Regions from separate parts of the Mesorhizobium salmacidum genome, predicted to be linked through region 2. Evidence: riboswitches for the same ligand, from Rfam matches in the RefSeq annotation. Region 2 holds a riboswitch; the other holds the start of a gene.
What was found. A riboswitch is a leader RNA that binds a small molecule or an ion and turns the genes downstream of it on or off. The one in region 2 is predicted to bind thiamine pyrophosphate.
Positions count from the first base shown of each region.

Region 1: it holds a riboswitch for thiamine pyrophosphate, as region 2 does, so the genes downstream of both, O7A60_RS03875 (YkoF family thiamine/hydroxymethylpyrimidine-binding protein) here and thiB (thiamine ABC transporter substrate binding subunit) in region 2, are expected to answer to the same signal.

Region 1 covers NZ_JAPYKS010000002.1:259,855-275,316, reverse strand. The annotation lists gene O7A60_RS03925 (glycoside hydrolase family 108 protein) at 1-328, shown strand, start outside; gene O7A60_RS03920 (hypothetical protein) at 331-531, shown strand; gene O7A60_RS03915 (ABC transporter permease) at 528-767, shown strand; gene O7A60_RS03910 (hypothetical protein) at 767-946, shown strand; gene O7A60_RS03905 (hypothetical protein) at 1,050-1,367, shown strand; gene O7A60_RS03900 (IS481 family transposase) at 1,562-2,509, opposite strand; gene O7A60_RS03895 (hypothetical protein) at 2,594-3,301, opposite strand; gene O7A60_RS03890 (glycosyltransferase family 39 protein) at 3,533-5,047, shown strand; gene msrA (peptide-methionine (S)-S-oxide reductase MsrA) at 5,234-5,752, shown strand; gene O7A60_RS03880 (hypothetical protein) at 5,945-6,253, opposite strand; TPP riboswitch at 6,528-6,641, shown strand; gene O7A60_RS03875 (YkoF family thiamine/hydroxymethylpyrimidine-binding protein) at 6,632-7,240, shown strand; gene O7A60_RS03870 (ABC transporter permease) at 7,345-8,100, shown strand; gene O7A60_RS03865 (ABC transporter ATP-binding protein) at 8,097-8,864, shown strand; gene O7A60_RS03860 (ABC transporter substrate-binding protein) at 8,857-9,873, shown strand; gene O7A60_RS03855 (methyltransferase family protein) at 10,117-10,752, shown strand; gene O7A60_RS03850 (DUF3309 family protein) at 11,038-11,202, shown strand; partial or broken gene O7A60_RS03845 (spermidine/putrescine ABC transporter ATP-binding protein) at 11,532-11,658, shown strand; gene O7A60_RS03840 (aconitase X) at 11,961-13,208, shown strand; gene O7A60_RS03835 (aconitase X swivel domain-containing protein) at 13,205-13,645, shown strand; gene O7A60_RS03830 (LacI family DNA-binding transcriptional regulator) at 13,654-14,682, opposite strand; gene O7A60_RS03825 (hypothetical protein) at 14,689-14,988, opposite strand; gene O7A60_RS03820 (extracellular solute-binding protein) at 15,040-15,462, shown strand, end outside.
Region 2 covers NZ_JAPYKS010000004.1:203,605-219,066, forward strand. The annotation lists gene O7A60_RS07365 (ABC-F family ATP-binding cassette domain-containing protein) at 1-1,755, opposite strand, end outside; gene O7A60_RS07370 (thiamine diphosphokinase) at 1,757-2,401, opposite strand; TPP riboswitch at 2,489-2,603, shown strand; gene thiB (thiamine ABC transporter substrate binding subunit) at 2,647-3,645, shown strand; gene thiP (thiamine/thiamine pyrophosphate ABC transporter permease) at 3,669-5,336, shown strand; gene thiQ (thiamine ABC transporter ATP-binding protein) at 5,329-6,105, shown strand; gene O7A60_RS07390 (M48 family metalloprotease) at 6,338-7,807, shown strand; gene O7A60_RS07395 (RNA polymerase factor sigma-32) at 7,824-8,687, opposite strand; gene O7A60_RS07400 (amino acid ABC transporter substrate-binding protein) at 9,006-9,779, shown strand; gene O7A60_RS07405 (amino acid ABC transporter permease) at 9,917-10,597, shown strand; gene O7A60_RS07410 (amino acid ABC transporter ATP-binding protein) at 10,594-11,367, shown strand; gene O7A60_RS07415 (dCTP deaminase domain-containing protein) at 11,407-12,219, opposite strand; gene O7A60_RS07420 (hypothetical protein) at 12,185-12,688, opposite strand; gene O7A60_RS07425 (DUF1643 domain-containing protein) at 12,805-13,311, opposite strand; gene O7A60_RS31935 (DUF6471 domain-containing protein) at 13,308-13,460, opposite strand; gene O7A60_RS07430 (CarD family transcriptional regulator) at 13,429-14,010, opposite strand; gene fdxA (ferredoxin FdxA) at 14,380-14,718, opposite strand; gene O7A60_RS07440 (RNA-binding S4 domain-containing protein) at 14,944-15,330, opposite strand; gene O7A60_RS07445 (helicase-related protein) at 15,341-15,462, opposite strand, start outside.

The sequences.
Region 1 (15,462 bases), on a different contig from region 2:
GATCGACCAGCTCTGCGATGCGCGGCTGGCGTTCCTGCAACGCTTGCCGACATGGGCGACATTCGGGCGCGGCTGGTCGGACCGGGTCAAGTCGGTGCGATCGCAGGCCTTGCTGATGTCGGCGCCGGCGGTTGTGTCCGCGCTGCCCGCAAAGCCGCCGCCGGAAGCGGCTCCGCCCAAGGCCGCGATGCCCGAGGGCAATGCGCCGGCGCCTGACAGTTCCGGCATGCCGATGGCCGCGAAGACAGGTGGGATCATCGCCGCCTGCCTGATCGTCGTCCTCGCCGCCTGGCGCCATATCGCTATCGCCCTTGAAGGGATGTTTTGACCATGGCCGCCGTCACCCAGCCGACTATCCGTCCAACCAACAAGCTGACGGCTGCCACGATCGCTGCCGCGGCCATCTCTGTTTCCGGCGTCTTCGTGCGCAATGTCTGGCCTTCCTGGTACGACGCCGAGACATGGGCGACGCTTCTGCCGATCGCAGTCTTTGCCGTCGGCTACCTGGTGAAGGACGAGCCAAACCGATGAACACGCTGCTTAATCTCCTGCTCATCAATCCGACCATTCTGGGCGTTGGTGCCGCGATACTGGCGGCATTCGGCTGGGGAGTTCGTCAGCGGCTGGCCGGCGAACGAGCGGAGCGCGTCCGACAGGCCGCCACCGAAGCCGAGGCGCGCGAGGTTGCCGACCAGGTCCAGAACGACATCGGTGCGCTGCCCGCCGCCACCGCCCGAAAGGAGCTCAAATCACGGGCAAGGGATTGATGCTCGCCTGCGTCGTGGCCGCGCTGGTTGGCTGTACCACCGCCAAGGGCGGATTTTGCGCGGTGTCGAGCCCGCTGCGCCTGTCGGTGGCCGCGATCGACGCGCTGTCGGATGCCGAGGTCAAGGCGTTGCTGGCGCACAACCGCAAGGGCGAAAGACTGTGCGGATGGAAGCCATGACCGTCATCTTCCTTCCGATGGGCTCGGTCCTGCTGCTTGGCGGCGTGACCATTTTCAGCGCTGGATCGATCTTCGGGTTTCTCGTTGCGAGGGCGGTGAAATGATGCACGATCTGTTCGACCTGCTCGGCATCAAGGGGCCGGTGGTTGCCGCCGGTCTTGCCGGCGGCGTCCTGCGGGCTTTGTCGCGTCATCGCTACAAGCTGCGCGAGATGGTGGCATCGCCAATCTGCGGCGCGCTCGCCGCGGCCTATCTGACGCTGCCCGTGGTCCAGTATGCCCGCGCCACCGGGCTGCCGCTGGCCAGTGACGACACGACAACGCTGGCGGCGGCTTTCCTCATCGGCGTCTGCGCCATGTGGATCTCGGATATATTGTTCGAGGTGATCGTGCGGAAGTTCAGGCCAGCGGGGGAGGGATGATCCCGGGCCTTGCCCGGCGTTGAGAATCCGCGGCTCGGTCGAGCCAAAGCCCGCCTCGGCTCGCGCCGGGGCGGGCTTTTTGCATTTGTGGCTCCTGCCCAAGGCGCGTTTGAATGGTCGAGGCGCCGCGCGCTCAGGTCTTCGTCTTCATGCCTGCCGTTCTCCCGGTGCCCGGTGGGCTTGGGTGACGTGCCTTAGGTGTGGAGCCTCAACACGTTGTCCTTGGTCAGGCCCAGGCGACTGATTGGCGGTTTGGACTTTAGGCTTCCGTGCGGACGGTGCCAATTGTACCGATGCAGCCATATGGGCAACTCGGCGGCGCGATGGTCGGAGTTCGCATAAGCCACGGCATATGCCCACTCCCTGAGTGCGGTCTGGATGAACCGCTCGGCCTTGCCGTTAGTCTTGGGGGTATAGGGCTTGGTCCTGACATGCTTGAGGCCGAGATCGCGGCAAGCGAAAGCCTTTGATCTGTAGCAGGAGCCGTTGTCGGTCATGACGCGCGTTACGGTGACGCCGAGGCTTGCATAATAGGCGACCGCCGCCTTGAGGAAGGCGACGGCGCTTTCCTTCTTCTCGTCGGGCCGGATTTGCGAGAAGGCGATGCGAGAGGCGTCGTCGATGCAGACATGGACGAACTCCCAGCCGGCGCCGCGCGATTTGTCCTTTTGCGGATCACCGGTGATGCGGTGCCCGACCTGGCTGAAGCGGCCGAGCTTCTTGATGTCGATGTGGATCATCTCGCCGGGGTGCTCGCGCTCGTAGCGCCGGATCGGTTCGGCAGGTTCAATGTCCTTCAGCCGCGACAACCCGGCGCGCTTCAGCACCCGACTGACAGTGGCGGACGACACACCCACCTCCATGGCGATGTGCTTGCCGGTCAGCCGCCTTCGGCGCAATGCCACGATGCGCTCGGCCACCGCCTGTTCGGTCATGCCCGGCATGGCATGGGGCCGGGATGAGCGGTCGACCATGCCAGCCCGTCCCTCCGCCTTGTAGCGCTCGACCCAACGCGCCACGATCTTCGCTGACACACCATATCTCCGCGCCGCATCGGCTTTGGAAAGACGGCCTTCAATAATCGACAGCGCCATCTCCTCTCGACGCAGCGGCGTCAGACGGGCATTCTTGTGGATGTTCATTCGGACCCTCCGATGTGTACTGAAGCCTGGTAACTCCAGTCTCCTCGGTCCGGTCCGAATGGACAACCTCCCGAAAGCTCACACTTAGGCCAGGATGTTCACGGCGCGGGCCGCGACCAGCGCGATCGTCAGCAGCGAGATCATCGCCTCGGCCATCATCAGCAGCTTGGCGCGTTGGGAGAGCGGCAATGTGTCGGTTGGCGAAAACGCGGTCGCATTGGTGAAGGCGAGGAAGAAATAGTCGACGAAGCCCGGCAGCCAGTCGCGGATTTCGCGGTCGCTCAGGGTCATTTGCGGAAACAGGAAATCGGCATGGGCGCGTGTGACGAGGCCGCAGGTCGGCGGCCCGCCCCGGTCGGTGCTCCAGAACCACAAGGCAAAGACGATCACGTTGGTGACCCAGATGTTGAGCGCGTCGACCAGCAGCGTCTGGCCGCTGGAGCCCGCATGGCCGGCCAGCAAGGCGCGCACCAGAAGCGCCAGCGAGCCGCAATTCATGACGCTGACGAGGCCGGTCATCACCAGGGCCGTCCTGCGGATCATCACGCGAAACCGGCCAACCAGATACCAGTGCTCCTCCTCGACCGCTTTCTGGGTGGCGACCTGCGTCCAGGCGGTGGCTACGGACAGGGGTACGAGCAGCGCGGCCTCCAGCGCCGGCGCCAGCCAGCGGGGGCCGAACGAAAGATCGTTGATGACCAGAAGCTGCAGGCAGATGATGACGAGGACCGCCGCGCGCGCCAGCCAGAAGTCGAGCGCGCGGTGGTGGATGACGGCATGCTGGTGACGCATCGAGTATCCGGGATGTTCAAGTGGGATCAGTGTGCGGGCTGTTCTGCCCGGCGACGGGTGTGAGAGACCGTAGATCCCGCTCAATCTTGGTCTTGCAATGACCTGCAAGTATACTTTTTTGTAAGCTTTGATGTTTGGGGCTGTTCGGCAAACCAGGCGATGTGGTCTAAGCGCCGCATGGCGGGAATTGACGACTCCATCGATCGTTGGATGCCGGCAGGGCTGCCTGCCGTGGAACTGGACTCGTCGTCGGTCTGGTCCGCCCTGCTTCAGCACCCCTGGGGTTTGCTGGCGCTTTTGTGCCTGGCGCAGACCCTGTGCTGGACGGTGGTGCCAACACTCATAAATCCCGCACCGCCCGGTGATGTCGTGGAAGGCTTCATGTGGGGCCGCGAATGGGTGCTTTTAACCTACAAGCATCCGCAACTGCCCGGCTGGCTGCTCGAGACCAGCCATCTTCTGACCGGATCGTTCCGCTGGCCGCAATATCTGCTCGCTCAGCTGACGATTTCGGCCACCTTCGTCCTGGTCTATCTGCTGGCCCGCGACATGCTCGGACAACGCCGCGCGCTGGCTGCCGTGCTTTTGATGCCATCGATATATTTCTTCGGTTGGCCGACGCCGCAATTCAATCACGACTATGCGCAGATGCCGTTCTGGGCCGCGATCTGCTGGCTGTTGTGGCGCGCCGGCCGCGGCGACGGGCCAGGCTGGTGGCTGGCGCTCGGACTGGTGTCCGGCGTCGGGCTCTACGCCAAGTTCTCTACCGGCCTGCTGCTCGCCTTCGGCGCTCTCTGGCTGCTGTACGAGCCGCGCGCGCGCAGCCGGCTCGCGACACCCTGGCCATGGCTTGGCCTGGCCGTTTTTCTCGTGGTCGCCGCGCCGCTGGCCATCGCACTCTACCGCATCGATTTCCTGCCGTTGACCTATTTCGCCGACCGCGATGCGTGGGTGAGCGAGCACCGTGCGCGGCTCTACTATATCGGCGTCCAGATCGCCGGGTTTTGCGGCTTTCTCCTGGTGTTGGCGCTATCAGGGCTCTTGCGGCGCTCACCAGCCCCGCAAGAGACGGTCGAGCGCGGCACGCTCGTCTATCTCCTATGGATGGGGCTTGGGCCCGCGGCGCTGGTCATGGTGGCCTCGCTGTTCACCGGCGCCGGCGAGGCCTGGGGCGCGCCGATGTACAATCTTGTCGGCATCGTAGCGTTGGCCTTTCTCGGTCACCGGCTCGGCGCCGTCGAGATGCGAAAGCTGGCGATCTGCGCCTTCATCTGCATCGTCACCATGTCGGGCGCCTATGCGGCAATCCGCTGGACGGACTGCAATGTGCGCGGGCGCATGGACGCCGTCTGCTGGCCGGCGCAGCCGATCTCGGACGAGGCCGAGGCAATCTGGCACGCGGCGGCGCCCGGCCAGCTCGACATCGTCGGTGGCGACACCAATCTTGCCATGCTGGCGGGCCTCAATGCCTATGACAAGCCGTCGATCTTCACCGACCTCGATATGCGGTTCGCACCCTGGATCACGAGGCAGCGGTTGCGCGACCATGGCATGCTGATGATTTGGCGTGGTCATGGCGTGCCGCCACAGTTGCGGGCATGGTTGGACAACATCCCGGTCAAGACGGTTCTTTTCAACTGGTCGCGCGAGGCGCCTCCGGTGGCGATCAGTTTTGCCGCCATTCCGCCTGGTACGCGATATCTGCCGGGTGCCGCCAGCAGCCGGACCCGGCATCCGCGCGTCTAAGGCGGGCAGTGTCATGCGCCGGTTCGTTAGGGGGCGCCTTCCATCGGTATGACCGAATGGCCGCTCGTCTGACTGGACGAACCAGGCGACAATGCCCATTTATGGGAATATCCAAATTTGTTGTCGCGCAATTCCCCGGGAAAGCCGCTACACTTTTCCTGGGATTGCCTTTTGAGGAGACGTTACATGGCGACTTCGAGCGAACGTGCAGTGCTTGCCGGTGGCTGCTTCTGGGGCATGCAGGATCTGATCCGGCGCTTCCCGGGCGTCCTCGCCACCCGTGTCGGCTACAGCGGCGGCGACGTGCCGAACGCCACCTATCGCAATCATGGCACGCATGCCGAAGCCATCGAGATCACCTTCGATCCGGCGAAAATCGGCTTCCGCCAGCTTCTGGAATTCTTCTTCCAGATCCACGATCCGACGACGCGCAACCGCCAAGGCAACGATGTCGGCATGAGCTATCGCTCGGCAATCTACTACACCAGCGAGGAGCAGAAGCGTGTGGCGGAGGACACCATCGCCGATGTCGATGCCTCCGGCCTGTGGCCCGGCAAGGTTGTCACCGAGCTCGCGCCGGTCGGTGCGTTCTGGGAGGCCGAGCCCGAGCACCAGGATTATCTGGAGAAATATCCCAGCGGCTACACCTGCCATTTCATCAGGCCAGGCTGGAAACTGCCGGTTCGCGAAAAGGCAGTTTCATAAGATTTTTTTGGCGGCGGGCAGAAGCTCCCGCTGGTTGCCACAAGACCATATCAATAGCGGCTGTTAACCACCGTCCGGCGGTTGACAGTTCGAATCGGCGCGAGGGGTGCCGCCGGCCGGTCGTGGCGGACACTGAAATCGATGCGCATGGAAATCGCGGAACCTCAGTCCGCGATTTCCATGCTGCGAAAATTATTTCCCGCAGTTGCTGTCGTTAACGGTCGGCGCGGTCGCATTGCCATTGGCATCCGTCTGCGCGCCCTGCGGATTGTTCGGGCAATTCTGGTCCGCGTTGGAATTCATGTCACCCGGCGCGATGGTCGTGCTGTTGGTTGCGCCCGGATCGATTGTATTAGGCGAAGCCGGGGTAGCTGGGTCTACAGTGACCGACTTGACGCTGCCGCCGGGCCGATCCGCGCGGGTTGCGCTATTGCTTTGCGCCATGGCGGATGTTGCAAAGGCAATGGTGAAGGCCGAAGCCGCGAGGATTTTCATAAGCATGGTTTGTCTCCATTTCTATGAATTCGTCGCCAGAGCGATTCACGGGCTTCGCGGAAGCAACTGACCGCTCTATCTCTTTGTTTTGACGCACTGCCAGAAACCGCCTCACACTTTTCCTGCGATTGCGTCTGGTGGGGACAACCCTCGGCATTGCGAAGGTTCCAGACAAATTTCCGAGCCGGCGGCACCCGGTTGCGTCTGCGCTGGCGCAATGCTTTTGGCGCAGCTTGCTGAAAAAACAGCTTCCCCAACCGAACGAATGGTGCTTTAACGCCGCCATCCACAGGGGTGCTCCGTACGGTCGGGGCTGAGACGGGGGCGGCAAGCCCACAGACCCTAGAAGCTGATCTGGGTAATACCAGCGGAGCGAGGCGGGCGATGTTTTCAGGTGCACAGGTTTCCCTATATCCAATGGCCGACGATTTTGTCGGCGTCATCCTGGGCGCGCTCGGCGCGCTCGAGCCGTACCGCGACAAGCTCAGGATCGAGACCGACGACATCTCGACCCTGCTGGTCGGGCCCCCCGAGGTGTTGTTCCCGGCGCTGCGCGACCTTTTCGTGGCTGCGTCCGGCAGCGGCAAGCATTGCGTGCTGTCGGCCACCATTTCGCGTGGCTGTCCAGGGGAGCCGGACGATCCAATCTGCCGCTCCGACACGTTCGGCGGACCCGCCGGGCCACTCGGACCACGCAAGCAAGCGGCCATCACCGCCGTGCGCGGCGCGCCCGCCACTGGCCAGCCAGCGGCGGCGCAGTTCTCGCTCTATGTGATGGGCACGGACGACCACATGGACGAGATCTATGGCTGCATCGATTTCCTGAAGCAGTCCGGCGTCTACGATCGCTCCAAGAGTTTCTGCACCAAGCTGCGCGGCGATGCCGGCGCGATCTTCTCGGCGCTCGATGAAGCGTTCTGCCGCTTCGGGCCAGGCGCCGGCCACGTAACCCTCGACGTCACGGTTTCGGCCAACAGTCCCACTGCCGTTTGAACCGCTCGCGCCGAAGCGCGCGCCGTCAAGGTTATCTTCTCGTGGTTTCATCGTCATTCAACTCGCGTCAACTCGCGGGCTTCTTCGCCCAGGCAGCGCCGGCCGTGATAACGATCGGTCTGGTGCTCGTGGCTTGGGAACTCTACGCAAACCATTCCGGCATCAAGCCGACGGTTCTGCCGGCGCCCTCGCGCGTCTTCGAACAGACGATGCTCAATCGTGACGCGCTGCTCGACAATGCCATTCCCACCATCCGCGCCACGCTGATCGGTTTTGCCTGTTCGCTCAGCGCCGCCTTCGCGCTGTCGATGCTGGTCGACTTCTTCCAGCCTTTGCGGCGCGCGCTGTTTCCCGTGTTTATCGTCAGCCAGACTTTGCCGCTGGTCGCCATCGCGCCATTGGTGGTGCTTTGGTTCGGTTTCGGGCTGACGCCCAAGATCATGCTGGTGGCGCTGGTCACCTTCTTCCCGATGCTGGTGGCCCTCGTACAGGGCTACGAGGCGACCGAGGTCGAGATTGGCCAGATGCTGCGCGCCATGGGAGCAGGGCGCTGGCGGGTCTTCATGCTGGCACGGTTGCCTTCGGCGCTGCCGTATTTCTTCGCGGGCCTCAAGATCTCCATCACCTACGCCGTCGTCGGCGCCATCTTCGCCGAATATGCGGGCGCGGCCAAAGGGCTGGGCATCTACATGCTCAACGCCAAGAACAATTTCCGTCCCGACCTGGTGCTCGCCGCCGTCGGCGTCAGCGCCGCGCTCACCCTCGTCCTGTTCGGGCTGACGGCGCTGCTGCAGCGTCTGGCCATGCCCTGGGAACAAGCCGCTGGCAGGCAAGCCGCCGGAAAAGGCCCGCAAGCATGAGCCGGCTCGAATTGCGGCATATGCGCAAGGTCTTTGGCGGGCTCGAAGTGCTCGCCGACATTTCACTGCGCGTGGATGCCGGCGAATTCGTCTCGATCCTTGGGCCTTCGGGTGCCGGCAAGTCGACGCTGTTCCAGCTTTTGACCGGCGCCGAGCATGGCCAGGGTGAGATGTTCTTCGACGGCGCGCCGCTCGACGATCACGGCAGGCATTTCGCCTTCATGCCGCAGCGCGACGCGCTGATGCCGTGGCGGTGCATCCTCGACAACACGACGCTGGGGCTCGAGGTGCAAGGCGTCAGCCGCAAAGAGGCGCGGACGCGCGTCGCGCCGCTGTTTGCCGAGTTCGGGCTTGCCGGCTTCGAGCGGCATTTTCCAGCGCAGCTTTCGGGCGGCATGCGCCAGCGCGCGGCGCTGCTGCGCACTGTCGTGCAGGAACGCGACATGTTGCTGCTCGACGAGCCGTTCGGCGCGCTCGATGCACTGACCCGGGCGGCCATGCAGCGCTGGCTCGAACAGATGTGGCGGCATCATCGCTGGACGGCGATGCTGATCACCCATGATGTGCGCGAAGCCGTGTTCCTGTCCGACCGCATCTATGTGCTGTCGGCGCGGCCGGCCCATGTCGTGCGCGAAATCAAGGTGCCACTGCCGCGCCCGCGTGATCCGACCAGCACCGCCACACGGCAGGCCGGGGCACTCGAGGCCGAAATCCTCGATATTTTGCTCAACCTCCAGCCATCCAAAGGACATGACCATGACTGACTTGACGCGCAGGCAAGCTCTGCTGCTCTCCCTTGCCGGCAGCGTACCGCTGATCACCGGATCGAGCCGCTCCTTCGCGGCAACGCGGAAGGTTACCGTCGCGCTCGACTGGACGGTCAACACCAACCACATCGGGCTGTTCGTCGCCCGCGACAAGGGCTTTTATCGCGAGGCCGGCCTCGAGGTCCACATCCTGCCCTATAGCGATACCGGTGCCGGTACGCTTGTCGCCAACCGCGTCGCCGATTTCGGCATCAACGGCACCATCAGCCTGTTCACCCAGAGGACCGCTGGGGCCGACTTGAAGGGTGTCTATGCCGTCGTGCAGTCCGAGACAGGCCGGCTGGTGTTCAATGCGGCGCGCAGCGAGATCAAAAGTCCGAAGGATCTGGATGGCCTGACCTATGGCGGCTTCGGCAGTGCCTGGGAGAACGCACTGATTTCAACCATCATCCGGCATGATGGCGGCAAGGGCGATTTCGAGACGGTGACGCTCGGCACTTCCGCCTACGAGGCGCTGGCCAACGGCTCGGTCGACTTCACGCTCGAAGTGTCGACCTGGGAGGGCGTCGAAGCCGAACTCAAGGGCGTCAAGCAGCGCAGCTTCGTCTACGCCGACTATGGCGTCCCCGACGAGCACACGACGCTTATCTCTTCGAGCGAAGCCTATCTCCAGGCAAATCCCGACCTGGCGTCATCCTTCATCCAGGCAACGCGGCGAGGTTATCAGTTCGCGGTCGATCATCCAGGGGAAGCCGCCACGCTGCTGATCGCCGCCAACAAGGATGCCCTGAGCAATCCGGCGCTGATCCACGCCTCGCTGAAGACACTGATCGAGGGGCACTATCTGCACGGGCAAGACGGTACCATCGGCATCATGGATCCGGCCAAGATGGAAGCGATTGGCTCCTATCTCCTTGCTGCCGGCATTCTGCACGACGCCGATGGCAAGATCGTCGCGCAACGTCCCGATTTTGCGAAATATTTCAGCAATGTGTACCTCAGATAGGCATCAATGCGGAAACCGCGAAAGGATCGTCCGATGCTGGACGCCGGGATGTCGCCAAGGTTGCGACCCCGACAAACCCCGGGTGCGGCCCTCACCTTCGATCCGGTTTGATGCCGATCTGATCTTCTCGGTTAACGGCTCGGCAATGGTTGCGTGCGAGGGTCGCCCCGAGGGATCATCGGGATGCTTGCCTTGCTCATGTTAAAAAGCGACACACTTTCGCCTGCAGCAGATAACCGGTTTTTGTCCGCGGCGCGCAAGCGCGAGATTCTGCTCGACCTGCGCGAAGGTTTCTTTCGTGTCTGCGCCTTGATGTGCGCGGGGCTGTTCGTCTATCGCGGCGTCTATCAGCTTATCGAGGATCCGACCCGGCTCAATGCCGCGCTGGTGGCGATTTCCGAGATACTCACCTTCACCTGGCTGCTTCTGTCGCGGCGTCCGGTGACGCGTGACTGGAATCCGCTGACGGTCATCGTTTCGGTGTCAGCCAGTTTTGGCGTTGCGTTGATCACCCTCCAACCAGGCATTGCACTCATCCCCCTTTATGTCGCCGCGCCGTTGCAGTTCATCGCACTGTTGTTCGTTATCTGGGGTAAGATCTCGCTGGGGCGCTCTTTTGCGATCCTGCCCGCCAATCGCGGTGTGATGACGGGCGGTGCCTATCGGCTGGTGCGGCATCCGATCTATGCCGGTTACCTCGCCGGCCATGTGCTCTACCTCCTGTCGGCCTTTTCCTTCCACAATCTCGCGGTCTATGCGGTAATTACCTATCTCCAGCTTTACCGCATCTTGCGCGAGGAGGCCTTGTTAGCCACCGTGGCGGAGTATCGCGCCTACATGGAACGCGTGCACTACAGGCTGTTCTATCGGCTATTCTGAGAGCAAGATCGCCAAGGCACTGTTGGCGAATCCATTTTTGGGCTGTTCAGGGGCGGGTCGCCTCAACATCGCCCAGTGAATCAAAGACTCCCGGCAAAAGCCAGGGTTGTCAGCAGTCCGAGCCCGCCGTCCAGGCGGGCTTTTCTGCGTTTCGGGGCTGAATGTTCCGCAGCCGCAATGGTCCGGCGGAACGCCAGCCCCCCTAAAACGTTCATACCTTGCAACATCCGAAATGGCGCGATGTTGAAACAGCGCGAAAGCGCGCATTCAGGAGCAGGGAAGGCCATGGGTCTAGGAACGATACTGATCATTATTCTAATCCTCGCGCTGCTCGGCGGCTTCAGCGGTCTCGGCGGTGGCCCGTTCTACGGAACCGGTTATTATGGTGGTGGCGGTCTCGGACTTGTGTTGCTCATCGTCATCATCCTTGTCGTTCTGGGACGCATTTAGCAGTTCGATCACGGCGGCAATCGCAATCGCGTGACCCCGCTCACGTCGCCGGGCACCGGATTGTGATGCAAGCAAGCCGGCTTGTGATCCGGCATTCCGCGGGACTCGCATATGGTGATTGCGGTCCACACCCCCGTGGAAACAAGAGGAGAAGGTCCCACCCTTTCATCCTCCTCCAAGGCCCGCCCGGTGTCCCCGGAGCGGGCTTTCCTTTTTCATCAAAGCGATTGCCTCGAAGTGCTGGCTCGCCGCAGGGTGATGCTGGGCCACTTGCGGTGAAGCGTCCGTCCGCGCCGATCGCTGACAGAGTTCACATAGCTGCGCGTGCTCTCGACGAGTCGCTCGGCGCGCTCGACAAGGCGTTGCGCTTCCATGCAGATCGAATTGAAGCGCATCCAGCGCGAGATCGGCATCACCACCATCTTCGTCACCCACGACCAGGAAGAAGCGCTGACAGGCTGGCGGAGGGGCAGGATGTGGTGCTGCGGTGGTCACCGGAGAGCACGGTGCTGATCGCGGCGGGGGTAGTCAGGGCGTCTATAGCTGCGACGGTTGGCATTCCTTCGCACCCCCTCTGTCCTGCCGGACATCTCCCCCACGAGGGAGGAGATCGGCTGTCATCGCCGGTTTCACAGATGTTCCACGTTGCAAAAAGTGTAGTAAGGCTGAAGCTGCCAATCTCCCCCTCGTGGGGAGATGCCCGGCAGGCAGAGGGGGGCGCTGTCCCGCCAAAGGTTGGTAGAGTCCGGAGCACACCGATGACTTTGGAACTGAGTGCGCTGGACAAATCCATGCTCGGCAGTGAGCAAGGCCCTTCCGTCGTCGCCGCCATGAAGATCCTCATCGCCTTTTCCAAAGCCATCGGCGCCGGCAGCCTGCTCGACATCACCGGTGCCCATATCGATGGCTGCCTCTACCACGGCAAGGCAGGACTCGATTTCGTCGAACGGCTGGTCGAGGGCGGCGGCCGTGTGCGTGTCCCGACGACGCTGAATGTCGGCTCGTTCGACCTTATCCATCCCGGCATGGTGAAGATGACCGTCGCGGAAGAAGTGCCGGCGCGGCGGTTGATGAAGGCGCATCTGGAGCTTGGCTGCCAGGCGACCTTCACCTGCGCGCCTTATCAGACCCGCTTCCGACCTGAATTCGGCCAGCAGATCGCCTGGGGGGAATCCAACGCCATTGTCTTCGCCAATTCGGTGATCGGCGCGCGCACCAATCGCTATGGCGATTTCATCGATCTGTGCTGCGCCATGACCGGGCGCGCACCGGCCTGGGGCCTGCATCTGAGCGAAAACCGGCGCGGCCGTATCCTGTTCGAACTCGACGCCGGTTCAGAGCCGAGCGACAGTCTGTTTGTCGGCGTCGGACTAATTATCGGGCAAGCCTGTGGCGACCGCGTTCCGGTGATCGCGGGCCTGCCGAAGCCGCGTGACGAGGATCAGCTGAAAGCGCTTGGCGCCGCGGCGGCAACAACTGGCGCGGTGGCGCTGTTCCATGCCGTTGGCATCACGCCGGAGGCCGGAACCGTCGACGAGGCCTTTCAAGGCACGGTGCCCGAGGAGATTGTCCGCATCAGCCGAGCCGACATCGACCATGCGTTGTCCAGGCTGTCGATGGTGCCCGATGGCGCGCCGCTCCGCGCCGTGTCGCTGGGCACGCCGCATTTCTCGCATGACGAATGGATGCGCTTGCTGCCGCTGCTGCGTGCGGTCGCGCCTGACAGGGGCATTCCAATCTATGTCAACACGGGCCGCGCGACGCTGAGCCGGCTGCGGGAGGAAGGGTTGCTCGACGGCATGGAGGCGTTCGGCCTGATCCCGGTCGCCGACACCTGCACCTACGTCACCTCGATCCTCGAGCGGCTCGACGGCGTGGTGATGACCAATTCCGGCAAATGGGCGCATTACGCGCCGGGCAATATCGGTGTGACCGTCGCCTTCGCCGATATGAAGGACTGCATCCAGTCCGCCGCGGCCGGCCATGTCGTGCGGGGTGCGTCATGACGCAGCCGATTGAAGTGAAGGTCGTTGAAAGAGCCGGGACATTCCAGCTGACCGGCGCCGCCGAAGGGGAGGCTTTGGTGTTTTCGCAGCCGCTCAGCTTCTGGGGCGGCATCGATGCCGACACCGGCAATATCGTAGATCGTTCGCATCCGGGCCTTGGCCAGAATGTCGCTGGCAGGGTCCTCATCATGCCAAGCGGTCGGGGATCGTCATCCTCATCCTCGGTCTTGGCCGAGGCGATCCGCAGAGGCACGGCGCCCGCGGGTATTTTGTTGGAGCGGCCGGACCCGATCCTGGCCGTCGGCGCCATAGTCGCCGAGTTCCTCTACGGGATCAGCATGCCGCTGGTCGTGTGCGACATAGCCGGTATCGGTTCCGGCGAACGCATTGCGGTTGGTGTTCGCGAGGACGGTGGGGCGAGCGTGCGCAAGATCTGAGACTTGCCTCAAATCTCCGGGATGTTCTCCTTGAAGATTACCTGCAGCCTCGGCTGGTGCAGTTCATAGGGTAGGCCCCTGACCGCATGGGTCAGGATGTTGAGCGCCTCGCGGGCCTCGACGCGCGGATTCTGGTCGATGACCGCGTCGAGCGTGCCGTCGAGCAGCAGTTCCTTGGTGCCGTCCGTCGCCTCGTGGCCGAGGAAAACCATTGATTGCGCACGGCCGCGCTCCTTGAGCGCGCGCGCGATGCCGGTGTTGCCGGCGCCGACATTGTAAATCGCGGCAAGGTCGGGATGCCGTTCCAGAAGGGCCGACGCCTCCGAATAGGCCTTTTCGCGATCGTCGAGCATTTCGCGCATCTCGACGATCTCGAGATTGGGCGATTCCTCTGTCAATATGTGCCGGAAGCCCATCTCTCGTTCCTCATGGCCGCGATAGGACAGCGAGCCGGCGAACAGCGCCACCTTGCCGGGACGTCCAGAACCCATGAAACGGTTGAGCAGATAGCCGGCCAGCCGCCCGGCGGCGCGGTTGTCGATGCCGATATAGGCGACCCTGGGCACATGCAGGATGTCTGAGGCGATGGTCACCACCTTGACGTCGTTGGCCGACAGCGAGCGGATCGCCTCGCGCACCGTTGGATGGTCGAGTGCGATGACGCCGACGCCTTGCGTCTGGCCGCGCAGATCCTGCAGCAGGCGGGCGAGCCGGTCGGGATTGAAGCCTTCTATGGTGGCGATATAGACGTCGAGATCCGGGCGGGCCAGGGCCTGTGCCTCGATGTGGCGGTGCAGCATCTTGATGAAGGAATTGGTGCCCGCCGGCAGCGCGAAGTCGAGCCGGATGATCTCGCCGGGAATGGGTCGCAGCGACGCTCCGTTTGGGCTCTCGGCGATGTAGCCGAGGCGCTGCGCCATTTCGAGCACGACCTCGCGCGTGCGAGCCCGCACGCCGGGCCGATTGTTGAGCACGCGGTCAACGGTGGCGGCGGAGACGCCGGCTTCCCGGGCTATGTCAGTCAGGGTGGAACGCACCGTCTTTCATCTCCTCAATGCATCAAGATCAGCAATGCCGGCTGCTGGCCTGATGACGTCAGCCGCCTCGTCATCCGCGATTCTGATGGGAAATGATGTATCCGGCCTTAGCCGATGCGCAACCCGTTGGGCTAAAATCAAGCCGCCCGGTACAATCATGCAGGGAAAGGAAAACACATTTCCCATCAAATCGAGGCATCTGGAGAGGTGCAGGAACTTCGGTATGACGCATTTCTCCGCCTTGTTGCCATGTTGTGAGGTATTTTGATTATTTATGATGTTGACAGCCTTGGATACTGCCGTCAATATCCCTCATGGGCTCGTGGAGGAAACATTGGGCCTGAGGGAGGAATTCCAATGTCTCATCTGATCCGCATCTCGCGGCGCCGGTTGCTGGCGTCCGGAGGAAAGGCGGCGGTATTCGTAGCCGCTGCAGGTATCGCACCGCAATTCATCCGTCCCGGCCGCGCCTTCGCGGCCGATGCCCTGGCGCCCGGCATGATCGGTGGGCCGACCGGCTTCGACGGCGCCGAGCGTTATCAATACGGCCCCGACACGCCTGAGGGTCGCGCCGTCGAGGCCGCCAAGGCGCTGAAGGGCGCCGGCAAGGCGCCGGCCAAGATCGTGCTTGGCCTGTCGGACGGTTCGATCGGCCAGCTCACCCAGCCTTTCCCTGCCGGCGCGCCGTCGATCAAGGAGCTCTGGGAAAAGGAGACCGGCATCCCGATCGAGATCGTCGGCCTGCCGAACGGTCAGGAATTCACCAAGACCATGCAGGAC
Region 2 (15,462 bases):
GGCGCGCTCCTTGTCGAGAGCGGCGATCGTCTTCTGGAACGAGGCCGGGTCGCGCTCGTAATAGGCCGGATCGGCGATGTTGTTTTCCAACCGCGAGATCGATGCGGTCACCGCCTCGATCTTCTTGGGTAGGGACTCCAAGGCGAACTTCTGCTTGAACGACAGTTTCTTCGCCGGCCCTTTCGGCGCCGCCGGCTCGCTCCTGCCCGGCGTGGGCGCTTCGCCGGCTTCGGCCTTGGCGCGTGTCTTGCGATCGTCGAGCCTTGTGCCGCCGCGTTGCGCCAGCATGTCGGAATAGCCGCCGGCATATTCGACCCAGCGGCCGCCGCCGTCCGGCGCGATGATGCTGGTGACGGTGCGGTCGAGGAAATCGCGGTCGTGGCTGACCAGGATGACGGTGCCGGCAAAACCGGCAACCAGTTCCTGCAGCAGTTCCAGTGTCTCCATGTCGAGATCGTTGGTCGGCTCATCGAGCACCAGAAGGTTCGCCGGCCGTGCCAGCACGCGCGCCAGGATCAGCCGCGCCCGCTCGCCACCGGAAAGCTCACGCACAGGGGTGCGGGCCTGTTCCGGCTTGAACAGGAAATCCTTCATGTAGGAGACGACATGGCGTTGCTCGCCATTGATGACGAGATTTTCGCCGCGCCCGTCGGTCAGATATTGCGCCAGCGTCTCCTGCGGGTCGACGGCCTCACGCTTCTGGTCGAGTGTGGCGATTTCCAGATTGGTGCCGAGCCGCACCGATCCTGCGTCCGGCGCCAACTCGCCGGTCAGCATCTTCAGAAGTGTCGTCTTGCCGGCGCCGTTCGGCCCGACAAGACCGACGCGATCGCCGCGCTGGATGCGGGTCGAGAACCCCTTGACCACGGTGAGATCACCAAAGCTCTTCTCGATGTTCTTGGCTTCGATCACCAGCTTGCCGGATTCGACGGCGTCGCTTGCCACCATGGTCGCGGACCCTTCGGCGCCGCGATGGCCGCGAAAGCGCTGGCGCATGGTCTGCAGTTCGCCCAATCGGCGCATGTTGCGCTTGCGCCGCGCCGTCACGCCATAGCGCAGCCAGTGCTCCTCGCGCACGATCTGGCGGCCGAGCCTGTGCTGCTCGCGCTCTTCCTCATCCAGCACCAGGTCGCGCCATTCCTCGAAATGGCCAAAGCCCTTGTCCAGCCTGCGGGTCTGGCCACGGTCGAGCCAGACGGTGGCGCGCGACACGCGTTCGAGGAAGCGGCGGTCGTGCGAAATGACGATGAGCGCCGAGGAAGTCCGGACGAGCTCCTCTTCCAGCCATTCGATGACAGACAAGTCGAGATGGTTCGTCGGCTCATCAAGTAGCAGGATGTCGGGCTCTGGCGCCATGACACGGGCAAGCGCGGCGCGCCTGGCCTCGCCGCCGGACAGGTCTCCTGGCCGTTCCTCGCCCGACAGGCCGAGATGCTCCATCAGATAGCTGGCGCGGTAGGGATCGTCGGCTGGCCCGAGCCCGGCTTCGACATAGGCCTGCACATTGGCGAAGTCGTCCATGTCCGGCATTTGCGGCAGATAGCGCACTGTCGCGGAAGGCTGGCGGAACACCTCGCCGTCCTGCGGCTCGATCAGGCCGGCGGCGATTTTGAGCAGCGTCGACTTGCCGGACCCGTTGCGGCCGACCAGCGCGATCTTGTCGCCGCCCGACGCGGTCAAGGCGGCGCCGTCGAGCAGCGGTGTGCCGCCAAAAGTCAGCTTTATCCCGTCGAGATTGAGAAGAGGCGGGGCCATGTCAGCTTTCAGGCAATGGATGGGGATGGGCGAGCAGCAGGGCTCGGCCATGGCGAAGCGCGATGTCGAGGCGGCCCTTAACCTCGTTGGAAATGGTCAACGACGAACCGAAAGCCACCTCGACCTTGTCGAGCGGCCATTTGGCGCCGGTGACGGTCAGGCCGGAGAGTTCGGAGAAGCCAAGGATCGAAAACAGCGTGCCGTCGGCATAATCGAAGCCGGCCCTGCCGAGCAGCAAGGGGACAGCCTCCTGGGCACCGCTGGTCAGAAGCACATCCGTTCCGGCTTCGGCCAACCGCAGACCAAGCGCCAGGTGCAGGAAGGCGTGGTCGGCGCGCTTGCCGCCGAAGGCGCCCGCCAGCACAAGGCGCGTCGCCCCGCGTTCAAGGGCTGCCGCGATCGCCAGTTCGCCGTCGGTCTTGTCCTTTTCCGCAGGGAAGGTCTGTCTGGGCACGGCGGCCAGGTGGGCGGGCAGATCGGGCGGCACGGAATCGAAATCGCCGACCCACAGTTCCGGAACAAGGGCCAGCATCCGCGCGTGGCCGATGCCGGCGTCGGCGGCGATGACGCGCGAGGCTTCGACCTGGCGGTCAAGCCGGGGCGTGCGGATGAGATCGCCGCCAAGCAGGATGGTGAATGTGCTCATATCCCGTCGCCCTTACCAGCCCGGCACGGGAAACGGAAGGCGGCAAACTCCCACTTGCGTGTCCCATCGGCCGGGCTTATGTGTCGAAATGCTCTAACGGGGTGCCGGACGCGACTTTCGCGGGCCGGCTGAGAGGCAGTCTCGCCAACCCGCTGAACCTGATCCGGTTTGTACCGGCGGAGGGATTAGACGTTTCGGACAATCCGACGCCTCAATTCCTTTCAACGCAAACGAAGGAGGCGCCGATGCGCACGCTTTTATATTCCCTCATCGCGGCCACGGTAGTGACCCTGTCCGGGCCGGCTTTGGCCAAGGACAAGCTCACCGTCTACACCTATGAAAGCTTCACCGCCGACTGGGGTCCAGGCCCGGTGGTGAAGAAGGAATTCGAGGCCGAATGTGGCTGCGATGTCGAGTTCGTCTCGGTCGCCGATGGCGTGGCACTGCTCAACCGCGTCAAGCTGGAAGGCGCTTCGACCAAGGCCGATATCGTGCTCGGCCTCGACACCAATCTCACCGCCGATGCCAAGGCGTCGGGCCTGTTCGCACCGCACGGCGCGGTGAGCGATGTCAATGTGCCGGGCGGCTGGAGCGACGATACTTTCGTCCCCTTCGACTATGGCTATTTCGCTGTCGTCTACGATACCGAAAAGCTGAAGACGCCGCCGAAAAGCCTGAAGGACCTGGTCGAGGGCAGTGCCAATGATAAGATCGTCATTCAGGATCCGCGCACGTCGACGCCCGGTCTCGGCCTGCTGTTGTGGGTGAAGTCGGTCTATGGCGACAAGGCGCCGGAAGCCTGGGCCAAGCTCAAGGCCAAGGTGCTGACCGTGACGCCGGGCTGGAGCGAGGCCTATGGCCTGTTCACCAAGGGCGAGGCGCCGATGGTGCTGTCCTACACCACCTCGCCGGCCTACCACATGGTCGCCGAGAACACCGAGCGCTACCAGGCGGCATCCTTTGAAGAGGGCGAGTATCTGCAGATCGAGGTCGCCGGCATCACCACGACAGGCGCCAAGAACCCGCTGGCGGCCAAGTTCATGGCTTTCATGACCGGGCCGAAATTCCAGGACGCCATCCCGGAGACCAACTGGATGTTCCCGGCCGGCAAGACCGACAAGCCGCTCAACCCTGCCTTCGACAAACTGGTCAAGCCGACCAAGACCTTGCTGTTCAGCCCCGAGGAAGTCGCGGCCAACCGCAAGGCCTGGGTGGACGAATGGCTGGCGGTGATGAGCAAGTAGGCTTTGTGGGCTAGTCTCGTGAGATGACCGCCAAGGAACACAATGTTTCCCAAGTCGATCGTTGGTTCTCAGGGCAAACCCGCTCTGACCCCCGCATCACAGCCGGCATTGTCGCGCTTGCCGCAACCTCGCTGCTGATCGGCGGCGCTTTTGCCGGGCTGCTCGCCGAAGGCGCCCACGATTTTTCCGGCGCCTGGGCCGCCTTCGATCCTTACCTCTTCCGTGTCGTGCGCTTCACGCTCTGGCAGGCGGCCCTGTCGACGCTGCTCTCGGTCGGGCCTGCCCTGTTCGTGGCGCGGGCGCTGTCGCGGCATCCACGTTTCCGCGGCCGCGCCTTCATCCTGCAGCTCTTCGCCGTGCCGCTGGCGCTGCCGGCGATCGTCGCGGCGCTCGGCATCCTGGCGCTCTACGGCCGAGCCGGCTATTTCGCCGGTCTGTCCAACTGGGTTGGCGGCCAGGGGTGGCCGGGCATCTACGGCCTCTCCGGCATTCTCGTTGCCCATGTCTTCTTCAACCTGCCATTGGCCACCCGCCTGTTCCTGGAGGCGCTGCAAACCATCCCCTTGGACCAGTGGCGGCTGGCGAGCCAGCTCGGCATGGGAGCGCGACCGGCGTTGCGGCTGATCGAATGGCCGACGCTGCGGGCCGCCTTGCCTGGTGTCGCCGGACTTATCTTCATGCTCTGCATCACATCCTTCACCATCGTGCTGACGCTCGGCGGCGGACCGGCCGCGACGACGCTGGAGGTCGGCATCTATCAGGCATTGCGCTTCGATTTCGATCCCGCGCGGGCTGTCGCGCTGACATTGTTGCAGATCGCGCTGACCTTTGTCGTGGTGCTGGCGTTGACCCGGCTTGGTGCCAATGTCGTCGGCGACACCAACCTGCCGGTCGCGCCGCGCCGCTATCTCTCGGTCAACAGGATTGAGGCCGTGCTGAATGCCCTGCTCATCGGGCTGGCGCTGCTGTTCGTCGTGGGACCCATGGCGGCGACCGTGGCGGCCGGATTGGGCGCCGATCTCGGCCGGCTGGCCGGTGAGGCCACTGTCCGGCAAGCGACACTGACCAGTGCCGTGCTCGCGTTCCTGTCGGCGTTGCTTTCGGTGATGCTGTCGCTGGCTCTCACAATGGCGCGGAGGGCGCTGGCATTGAACCGCCGCTCCGGCTCAAGGACACTGCTCGAACATGCCGCCGATACCGGCGCCGGGTTTGTGCTGGTCGTGCCGCCGATCGTCATCGGCGCCGGCTGGTTCCTTCTGTTGCGCCATCTCGGCGATGTCTTTGCTGTCGCCCCGCTCATGGTCGTCACCGTCAACGCCGTCATGGCGATGCCTTTCGCGCTGCGCGCCGTCCGTCCCGCCTATGATGCGGCAAGCGAGCGTCACGAGCGGCTCTGCGCACAGCTCGGCATTTCCGGCTGGTCGAGACTGTGGCTGGTCGACTGGCCGTCGCTTCGGCGGCCGCTCGCCACCGCCTTTGCCTTCGCCATGGCGCTGTCGCTTGGCGATCTCGGCGTGATCGCCCTGTTCGGCAGTGATTCCGTGCAGACCTTGCCCTACCTTCTCCTGGCGCGCATGGGCAGCTACCGCACGCAGGACGCCGCCGGCCTGGCGTTGTTGCTGGGCCTTGTCTGCCTGGCGCTGGTGCTGGCAGCGGACCGGCTGGGAAAGGGGATGGCCCGCGATGTCTGACGGGGCGGCTGACGGCAAAGGGGTTGCGGTGCGGCTGGACAAGGTCTCGTTCAGTTATGGCGAGGCGTTGTTCGCCTTCGATGTCGGATTCACCGCGACGCAGATCACCGCCATCATGGGGCCGAGCGGTTCGGGAAAGTCGACGCTGCTCAATCTGGTGGCCGGGTTCGAGACGCCGAGATCCGGCCGCGTGCTGATCGGCACGGCCGATGTCGGTGGCGACCCGCCGGCCATGCGGCCGGTGTCGATGGTATTCCAGGAAAACAATCTTTTCGCCCATCTTTCTGTCCAGCAAAATGTCGGGCTCGGCCGTTCGCCATCGTTGCGGTTGACCGAAGCCGACCACGCCGATATCGCGGGCGCCCTTGCACGCACCGGCCTTGCCGGCAAGGAGAAGCGGCTGCCGCGCGAGCTTTCGGGCGGCGAGCGTCAGCGCGTCGCCCTGGCCCGCGTGCTGGTGCGTGACCGCCCGGTGCTACTGCTCGACGAACCCTTCGCCTCGCTTGGGCCCGCCTTGCGCGACGACATGCTCGACCTGGTCGCCAGCCTCCATGCCGAGCGTGGCATGACGGTGCTGTTCGTCACGCACCAGCCGCAGGATGCCCGCCGCATCGCGCAGAAGGTGGTGTTTCTGGACAATGGCACCATCGCTGCCACAGGCACCTCGGAGGATTTCTTTGCAGGGGCTGGGCCGGAGGCGTTCCGGCGCTATATCGGTGCCGGTGCCGGGGATGCGTTATCACGAGATATTGCCCGGAAGCGGACATAATTTACGCTCAAACCGGCTTGAGGCGATGTGGCGCTTGCTTGCCATGACTGGAGTAGTGTGGCTAGGTCCGCTCGATACCGGTCCGGCACAGGCCGTGATTTGCCTACAGCATCTGCTGCCCGCCCCGAGGGGCGCGTGACGGACGCTGTAGCAGTTTGTTTTGCGCATGCCGTGGTCATGCGCAAGGATCTGAAAGGAAGCCATTCTGGCGATCAGCGCTGACAGGCTACGAATGAATCCGCTGGCGCGGTTCCTGGCGCTGGCTGGCTTTGCCGTGGCGCTGGCAAGCTGCCAGATGTTCACGCCCCCCGAGGTCCAGGAATCCGGCTTCCAGCCATCCGACAAGCCGATCACGGTGGACAATGTCGCCGCCAACAACAAGCTTGCCGAACTCGCCAAGGCGCAGCATCCGCGCATCCTTGCAACGTATGGCGGCGAATATTCCGATCCCAAGCTCGAGCGCATGGTAGCCAAGGTGGTCGGCAATTTGACCGTGGTATCGGCCAACCCGACCCAGACCTATCGCATCACCATCCTCAATTCGCCCAACGTCAACGCCTTCGCGCTGCCGGGCGGCTATCTCTACATCACGCGCGGCCTCTTGGCGCTGGCCAATGATTCGTCCGAGCTCGCCGCCGTCATCGCGCATGAAATGGGCCACGTCACCGCCAATCACGGCCTGCAGCGCCAGCAGCTGGAGGCCGAGGAAGGCCTGGCGACCAAGGTTGTTTCCGATGTGCTCGGCGACAGCCCGACCGCCAAGGCAGCACTGATCCGCGGCAAGCTCAGGCTGGCGCAGTTCTCGCGCAATCAGGAACTGGAGGCGGACGCCATCGGCATCAAGTCGATCGGCGAAGCCGGCTACGATCCCTATGCCGCCGGCCGCTTCCTGCAGTCGATGTCGGCCTACACCGATTTCCGTTCGATCAGCGGTGCCACGGACGCCAGCCTCGACTTCCTGGCCACCCACCCCAACACGCCGCAACGCATCGATCTGGCACAGCGCCACGCCCGCCAGTTCGGCGCGCCCGGTTTCGGCACGCGCGACCGCGATTCCTTCCTCGCCGGCATAGACGGCCTGCTTTATGGCGATACGCCGGAAGAAGGCTATGTGCGCGGCGAAACCTTCCTGCATCCGGGCCTCGGCGTGTCGTTCACCGTGCCGGACGGTTTCATCATCGACAATTCGGCGGCAGCGGTTACGGCGACCGGGCCGGGCGACATAGCGATCCGCTTCGACGGCGTTTCGATCGACAAGAACCGCGTCCTGACCGATTATATCAGAAGCGGCTGGGTGGCCGGCCTCGACGACAGCACCGTCAAGCAGGAAACCATCAACGGCAATGAGGCGGCGACCGCGCACGCAGGCGCCGAAGGCTGGCAGTTCGATATCGCGGTGATCCGGGCCGGAGGCCAGGTCTACCGGTTGCTGACCGCGGCTCCCTCGGCCAGCACCTCGCTGGAGACGGTGGCTCGCTCGGTCAGCGGCTCCTTCCGCATTCTCAGTCCCGCCGAAAAGGCGGCACTGAAGCCACTGCATATTCGTGTACTCACCGTACAGCCGGGACAGACCATGGGTTCGCTTGCCGCGCAGATGGTGGGGGTCGACCGCAAGCTCGACCTGTTCCGCGTGCTCAACGCGCTGTCGCCGGGGGCCGCGGTTTCGGCCGGCGACAAGGTCAAGATCGTCACCGACAAGTAAGCGCCTGTCGCGGGAATCAGGCGGCAGTCGCCATGAATTCCGGGTTCTGCTTCACCAGCGCGACCTTGAGCTTTTCCATGGCGCGGGCCTCGATTTGGCGGACGCGTTCCTTGGAGATGCCGAGCGTTTCGCCGAGAGCCTCGAGCGTGGCGCCCTCGTCGGTAAGCCGGCGTTCCTCGATGATGCGGAGCTCGCGGGCGTTGAGAGCTTGAAGCGCCTCCCTCAGCCAGAGCGAGCGGCGCGCGACGTCGATCTTGTCGCCGACAATCTCGTCGGGCAAGGGATCGTCCGAGACCAGGAAGTCCATCCGCTCGGTCGCCCCCGCATCGTCGGCAAGCGGCACGTTGAGCGAGGAGTCGGGCGCCGACAGGCGTGAATCCATCAACTCCACATCAGCTTCGGAAACGCCGAGCGCAACCGACACCTCGCGGTAGAGAGTCGTGTTGGAGAGCGGTTCGGCGCCGTTCGCGAGACGGGCACGCAAGCGCCTGAGATTGAAGAACAGGGCCTTTTGCGCCGAACTGGTGCCGCCGCGCACGATCGACCAGTTGCGCAGGATGTAGTCCTGCATCGAAGCGCGAATCCACCACGTCGCGTAGGTGGAAAACCGCACCTCGCGCTCCGGCTCGAAGCGGGCGGCGGCCTCAAGCAGGCCGACATGGCCTTCCTGGATCAGGTCGCCGAGCGGCAAGCCGTAATGGCGGAATTTCGAGGCCATGGAAATGACCAGCCGCATATGGGCAACGGTGATGCTGTGCAATGCGTTCTGGTCGTTGTCCTCTTTCCAAAGCAGTGCCAGCCGATGCTCCTCGTCGCGCTCGAGGTAAGGCGCCCTCATTGCCGCGCGGACCATGACCCGACCTGCCGTGTCTTCCATCATAAGGCGCTCCTTGGCTCAGGCGTGCGAATGACAAACTGGCAGGAACCGGCTTGAAATGACGGCGTCGTGCCCTAGAACAGCCAAAACTGCCGTGCGCGGGAAAGGTTCCGCTGGCGCAGGCAGGCGAGCGATGACGTCCGGGCAATTTCGGCACGGCTGCCCGGAATCCCGATGCTGCAACGAAATTCCTTTTGAAGTATTTGATTTCTGGAATTAGCCCTCTTTGAAATTTTGTTCCTTATTTTTCCGGCCTGCATCTGTCATTTTCCAACTCTCACAACATGCCTGATATCAGGCCAAGGACGGGATCACAGAAAAATGAAATGGCTGAAGTCGCTCATCATCGCCGGAACGCTGCAGGCCCTGGCGGTCGCATCGGGGCATGCCGGCGCCAATCTCGACCAGATCAAGCAGGCCGGCGTCATCAAGGTCGGTACGGAAGGCACTTACGCTCCGTTCACCTATCATGATGCATCCGGAGCGCTCGTCGGATTCGACGTCGAAATCGCCAAGGCGATCGCCGGCAAGCTCGGCGTCAAGGCAGAGTTCCTCGAGGGCAAGTGGGACGGTCTGATCGCCGGCCTCGACGTCAACCGCTATGATGCCGTCATCAACGAAGTCGGCATCACCGATGCCCGCAAGGCCAAGTATGATTTCTCCGACCCCTACATCGCCTCCAAGGCGGTGCTGATCGTGCGCGGCGACAATACCGACATCAAGACTTTCGCCGATCTCAAGGGCAAGAAGTCGGCGCAGTCGCTAACCTCCAATTTCGGCAAACTAGCCGAGTCGAATGGCGCCGAACTGGTCGGCACGGACGGCTTCGACCAGTCGATCCAGCTGCTTTTGACCGGCCGTGCCGACGCCACCATCAATGACAGCCTGTCGTTCCTCGACTTCAAGAAGCACAAGCCCGACGCCAATGTGAAGATCGCCGCCCAGGAGGAGAATGCCGATTACTCCGGCGTCATCGTGCGCAAGGGCGATCCGGAGCTGGTCGCGGCCATCAACAAGGCGCTGGCCGACATCAAGGCCGACGGCACCTACCAGAAGATCGCCGACACCTATTTCGGCCAGGACGTCTCGAAGTAATTCATAAAGCGGGGCGGGTTGTCGCCCCGCAGCCCATCCAGCGGCGAGCCGTCTTTGACGGGTCGCCGCTTTTGTCGTGATATGGCTGACGCATTCGCGCTTCGATGACGCTGCCCGTCCCTTCCGGAGGATATTTCGTGCCGCACTGGCTGCAATTGATGCTGGATTCGCTGCCCTCGCTGCTGTGGGCAGCGTTGATCTTCACCGTGCCGCTGACGCTGCTGTCCTTCGTGCTCGGCCTGACGGTGGGACTGGGCGCGGCGCTCGGCCGGCTGTTCGGGCCGAAGCCGCTGGTGGCGCTCGTGCGCTTCTATGTCTGGATCTTCCGCGGCACGCCGCTCCTGGTGCAGCTATTCCTGATCTTCTACGGCCTGCCGTCGGTCGGCATCCTGCTCGACGCCTTTACCGCGGCGCTGATCGGCTTCACGCTCAATATCGGCGCCTACACGTCGGAAATCATCCGCGCGGCGATCGGCTCGGTGCCGAAAGGCCAGTGGGAGGCCGCCTATTCGATCGGCATGACCTGGAGCCAGGCGATGCGGCGCACCATCCTGCCGCAAGCCGGCCGGGTAGCGGTGCCGCCGCTCTCCAACACCTTCATCTCGCTGGTCAAGGACACGTCGCTGGCCGCCGCCATCACCGTGCCGGAGATGTTCCAGGCGGCGCAGCGCATTGTCGCCACCACCTATGAGCCGCTCATCCTCTATGTCGAGGCGGCGATCCTCTATCTGGCGATGAGTTCGGTGCTTTCGGCCTTGCAGACACGGCTGGAGGAGCGGCTGAACCGCTATGGCGGCTTCCTGGAGGCACGCTCATGATCGGCCTCACCAACATCGAAAAACGTTTCGGCGACAACCTCGTGCTGAAGGGGGTGACGGTTGACATCGCCGAAGGCAGCGTTACCGCGCTGGTCGGGCCTTCGGGTGGGGGAAAAAGCACGCTGCTGCGTTGTATCAACCTACTGGAGATACCAACCTCGGGCACGGTGCGGATCGGCGACGAGACGCTCGAGTTCCGCCCCGGCGGGAAGGTGCCGGCGGCGGACATAAGGCGTCTGCGTCTGCAGACCGGCATGGTGTTCCAGAATTTCCAGCTGTTTCCGCATCGCACCGCCATCGAAAATGTCATGGAGGGGCTGGTCACGGTGCTGAAATGGCCGGAGGCGCGCGCCCGCGAGCGGGCGCTCGCGCTGCTGGAAAAGGTCGGCATGGCGCACAAGTCGGATGCCTGGCCGGCGACGCTGTCGGGTGGCCAACAGCAGCGCGTGGCGATCGCCCGGGCGCTGGCACCGTCGCCGAAGGTGCTGCTGTGCGACGAACCGACTTCGGCGCTCGACCCGGAGCTGGCGCAGGAGGTGGTCGATGTGCTGAGTCAGCTCGCAAGCGAGGGAACGACCATGGTGATAGCGACGCATGATTTGCGCCTCGCCTCCAAGATCGCCCAGGAAGCGGTGTTCCTCGACGCAGGCGTCGTCGTCGAGCAGGGGCCATCCGCCAGGCTGTTCGGCAATCCGGAGCGTGAAAGGACCAAGCGGTTCATCGCCACACTGAAGCAGGAGGCGGAGAAGGAAGGCGGCAGCGGCGCGTAGGTCCGGCATTATGGAGCAAACTCACCAAATTTGATGCAGTCACCCCTTATTTGATGTAGTCGGTGCGCCCGATGATGGTGGTGGTTGCGGCGGCGCCGGGGCGGCGCAGTCGAAAATAGCGCACTTGATGGGTGGCCAAAACGTATTGACCACGTTTAACGCGGCGTCTTTTAAGAATGGGGAAATAAGGATAAAAAGCACGGCCAGAAGAGCTGTTAAGTACACCTTGAAGCTTTTAAGCTGAACGATATCCTCTTGCGCCACCTTCAGCTTCTCCGCCAACTGATACGCAGTGGTGAATTCGCCCGATATTGCGGTTATCATGCTCGCAGGGATTTTGTCGTGGCCCACTTTCCATGCAGTCCGTTGCATTCTCTCATTTAGGTTTGTGATCCACAAAGGGAATATTCGATCCCCGCGCCTCAAATGAATTATGGTAGGGCCAGCATTGTATACTGCGAAGATAAGTTTGCCCTTGTATCCAGGATCAATGTGAAACCCAGAGATGTTGACCAGCCCTAGAAACTTGATCGATGCTCGAATTGAGATGAAGCCGATCTTATCAAAAGGGAGTTCAACCTCCTCTTCTGTCAAGATGAAGGCAAATTGACCTGGAGCAATCGAAAACGCCGCGCCTTCTGACAGCTTTTGAACTGTTTTCCCGGATGCTAAACTGGAAACATATACTTCTTCGCCTATCGCGAGGTTGTAGTTCGCTCCATCTCGGTCAATACCCTCCAACTTGAAAGGCTTGACCGGCGCATCCGCACTCTTCAGGGCTTTCCAGGTGGCGTCACTCCAGAACCCGTCGATCGGCTCAGAGTTGGTCCCTGATGTAGAAGGCTCGGTCACGCAATTCCCCCCTGCGTCGCCGCAATCCACTCTCAAGATCGAGGTCTCGTTCGCATGCCATCTGAACGGCCCAAGCCATTATGTCAGTGTTGGCTTTGCGGGCGATCGGAATAAATTCTTCGAGGTGATCGATCTTCTCACACGCATCCGCGAAACGGCCAGCCGCATCGGCGTAGGTGCGCAACGGATCGATCTGCCGATCTTCCTTTGTCAAGTGTGTCGGCGCTTCGAGATGCTGATGCATCGTATTGGCCGCGCTGAGCGACACCAACATCGTATCTATGATGGTACGATCATAGGAAATCAGCTCAGCCGAGCCGCGCGCCAGCCGTCCGACATACTTTGCAAAATGTAGCCCATAATGTTTCAGGCGATCATTTTTGGAAAGGTGCAGGATATCGGTATGATTGCGCGCATCGTGCCGGTACTGGTCCTGCTGAAGGCGCAGCATGTCTGCGTCTGTAAACATGTCAGCAAAGCTCCCCTTGGCCGTTCCCGCCACCCAGCGTTCGACCTGTATAGCGCCGCGAATCACCGCTATGCCGTCTACGCAAGGTTTTCCACAAAATAAAGGGCATGGGAATCCTAAGAAATTGTCCACGATAAGGGTTGCGCATCTCCTCTCACATAGAGCGGATGCCGAGGAGATCGATCTTTATTTACCGCAAGCGCGTAAAGTTGACCGCCATCCTCCTCGATGTTCCGTACAAGCGTCGTGATCCTGGCTCTGGCATCGGCACGCTTCGCGGCAGGCGGGCTGATGCGCCCCCACGCGGCCACGATAATACCACCGTCCTTCGAAACTTCGGCGACAACAGAACGAATATGGGCGTCATTCTCTGGCCCGATAGGATCTTCCGCGTCCCATAGGTAACTTGGATCGGTGGCAATACGCGCCCACGGGTTTATGAAGATGAGACGGCCATAGCCGAGGTCTCGGGCGAAGCCGATGCCGCGTCTAGATGTGGGGTCATCATTATCCGCCCCAGCCGTGCTGGGATTATGGAGGATAAAACCGAGGGGCGGCCCATCGCCAATTCGGCGATCAAGCCGGTAGCGATAGCCGCCGCATTCAGAAAAGATTGCGCTCATGCCTCTAGGACGACCTGACGGACTACAATCACGTCCATGCACATCATGAACAATGCAGCGGTGAAGCCTCGGCTTATATTGTTCGCCAGATTGCGCTCGCTGTCGTGCGCGCCGCGCTCAGGCAGCTTCTTCCTGCTCGGCTTCCTCATTGTCGGCCTTGGCGCCACGCTTGGGGCCTTTGTTGAGGTTGACCTCGATCAGGCGCACGGCTTCGGTTTCCGACATGCGGTTTACGGCCGCGATCTCGCGAGCCATGCGGTCGAGCGCCGCCTCGTAGAGCTGGCGTTCGGAATAGGACTGCTCCGGCTGGTTGTCGGCACGGTAGAGATCGCGCACGACTTCCGAGATCGAGATCAGGTCGCCTGAATTGATCTTGGCATCATATTCCTGGGCACGGCGCGACCACATGGTGCGCTTTACGCGGGCGCGACCCTGCACGACTTTCAGCGCGCGCTCGACATAATCCTCTTCCGACAGCTTGCGCATGCCGATCGAGGTTGCCTTGGCGACCGGCACCTTCAGGCGCATCTTATCCTTCTGGAAGTCGATGACGAAAAGTTCCAGCTTGTGGCCGGCCACTTCCTGCTCGTCGATCGAGACGATCTGCCCGACGCCATGCGCCGGATAGACGATGTACTCGCCGGTCTTGAAACCGTGACGCGCGGCAGTGGACTTTTTCTGCGGGGTGATCGTTGCCATTACGCCCTGAACTCCTTGTTGTGGGCCGGCGGCGGTGCCGGCTGAACTCGCGTGATCGGGGTCACCGACCATTAGCCGCACAACAGATGAACCCACCGGAAAGGCCGGGACCGGCAAACCGCACGAACTGCGGCCGCCTGGCCCAGATCGCTCTGGTCCGGAATGGGATTTTCACCTTTCAGTGATTTGGGGCGTCTGCGCCATAAATCGACGTTGTGTCACCGGCATGTTTCGCTGATGTAACACAAAAAGTCGGAAGAATCAAGGTTTTGCTGCGTAAGCGAAGGCCACAACCAATCGCCGCCTGTCAAGGCGGTTAATCCGACGTGCCTGTTACGCTGCGTCATACAAGCCTTTACAGCCGTGTTGTCAATCGCCTTCGCCGGGCTCGGCGGAGAAGTATTTCTCGAACTTGCCGGCTTCGCCGTCGAAGGTTTTGGCGTCGGCCGGCGGCTCCTTCTTGGCGGTGATGTTGGGCCATTTCTCGGCGTATTCGGTGTTGATCTGCAGCCATTTGTCGAGGCCGGACTCGGTGTCGGGCTTGATCGCGTCGGCCGGGCATTCCGGCTCGCAGACGCCGCAGTCGATGCACTCGTCGGGATGGATGACGAGCATGTTCTCGCCCTCGTAGAAACAGTCGACCGGACAGACCTCGATGCAGTCCATATATTTGCATTTGATGCAGTTGTCGGTCACGACATAGGTCATCGGTCGGCTCCGGGATGTCCCGTTTTTGTTGGCTTTTTTTGTGAGGTAACGCCTTTATCGGCCGCTTGCAAGGGTGGCCATTCCCAGTGGCGCCAGGGTTTGGGAATGGAATTCCAGGCGGCCGGTGCCGCGAGGGCCCGACATGCCCACCGGCCGTCGCGTTTGCCGGCCCCGCCTCTGCTTTTTGTTTGTCGTTGCCCTCGGGAAACACACCCGCCTCAAGGCTCAATCTTCGTCGAGCAATCGGTCGGTCTGGCGGCGCTCTTTTTTGGTCGGGCGGCCGCTGCCTGCCTCGCGCAGCGCCGGGATAGCATCGGGAAGGGCGTCGGCCTTGGGTGCGGGCGGCGGCGACATGTCTTCATAAAGAGTGCGGGCTTCCTCGGCCGGGCCGCGCCGAACACCAGCGCCGAGCACCTTCCAGACGAAGATACGCCGGTCGAGCGTGATGGTCAGCACATCGCCTGGCTTGACAAGATCGGAAGCCTGCGCTGCTTTGTCGCGATTGATGCGCACGCGGCCGGCTACAACCAATTTGGCCGCCAGCGAGCGCGATTTCACCGCGCGCGAGAAGAACAGCCATTTGTCGATGCGCTGGCGGCCTTCAGCAACCATCGAAGCGAGCCTACTTCTTTAATTGGTCGCGTAAGGCTGCGAGCTTGGCGAAGGGGGAATCCGGGTCGAAGCGCACCGGGCGCTCCTCGCGCGGCTTGGGCTGGAAGGCGGGCTTTCCGCCCCCCTTGCCGC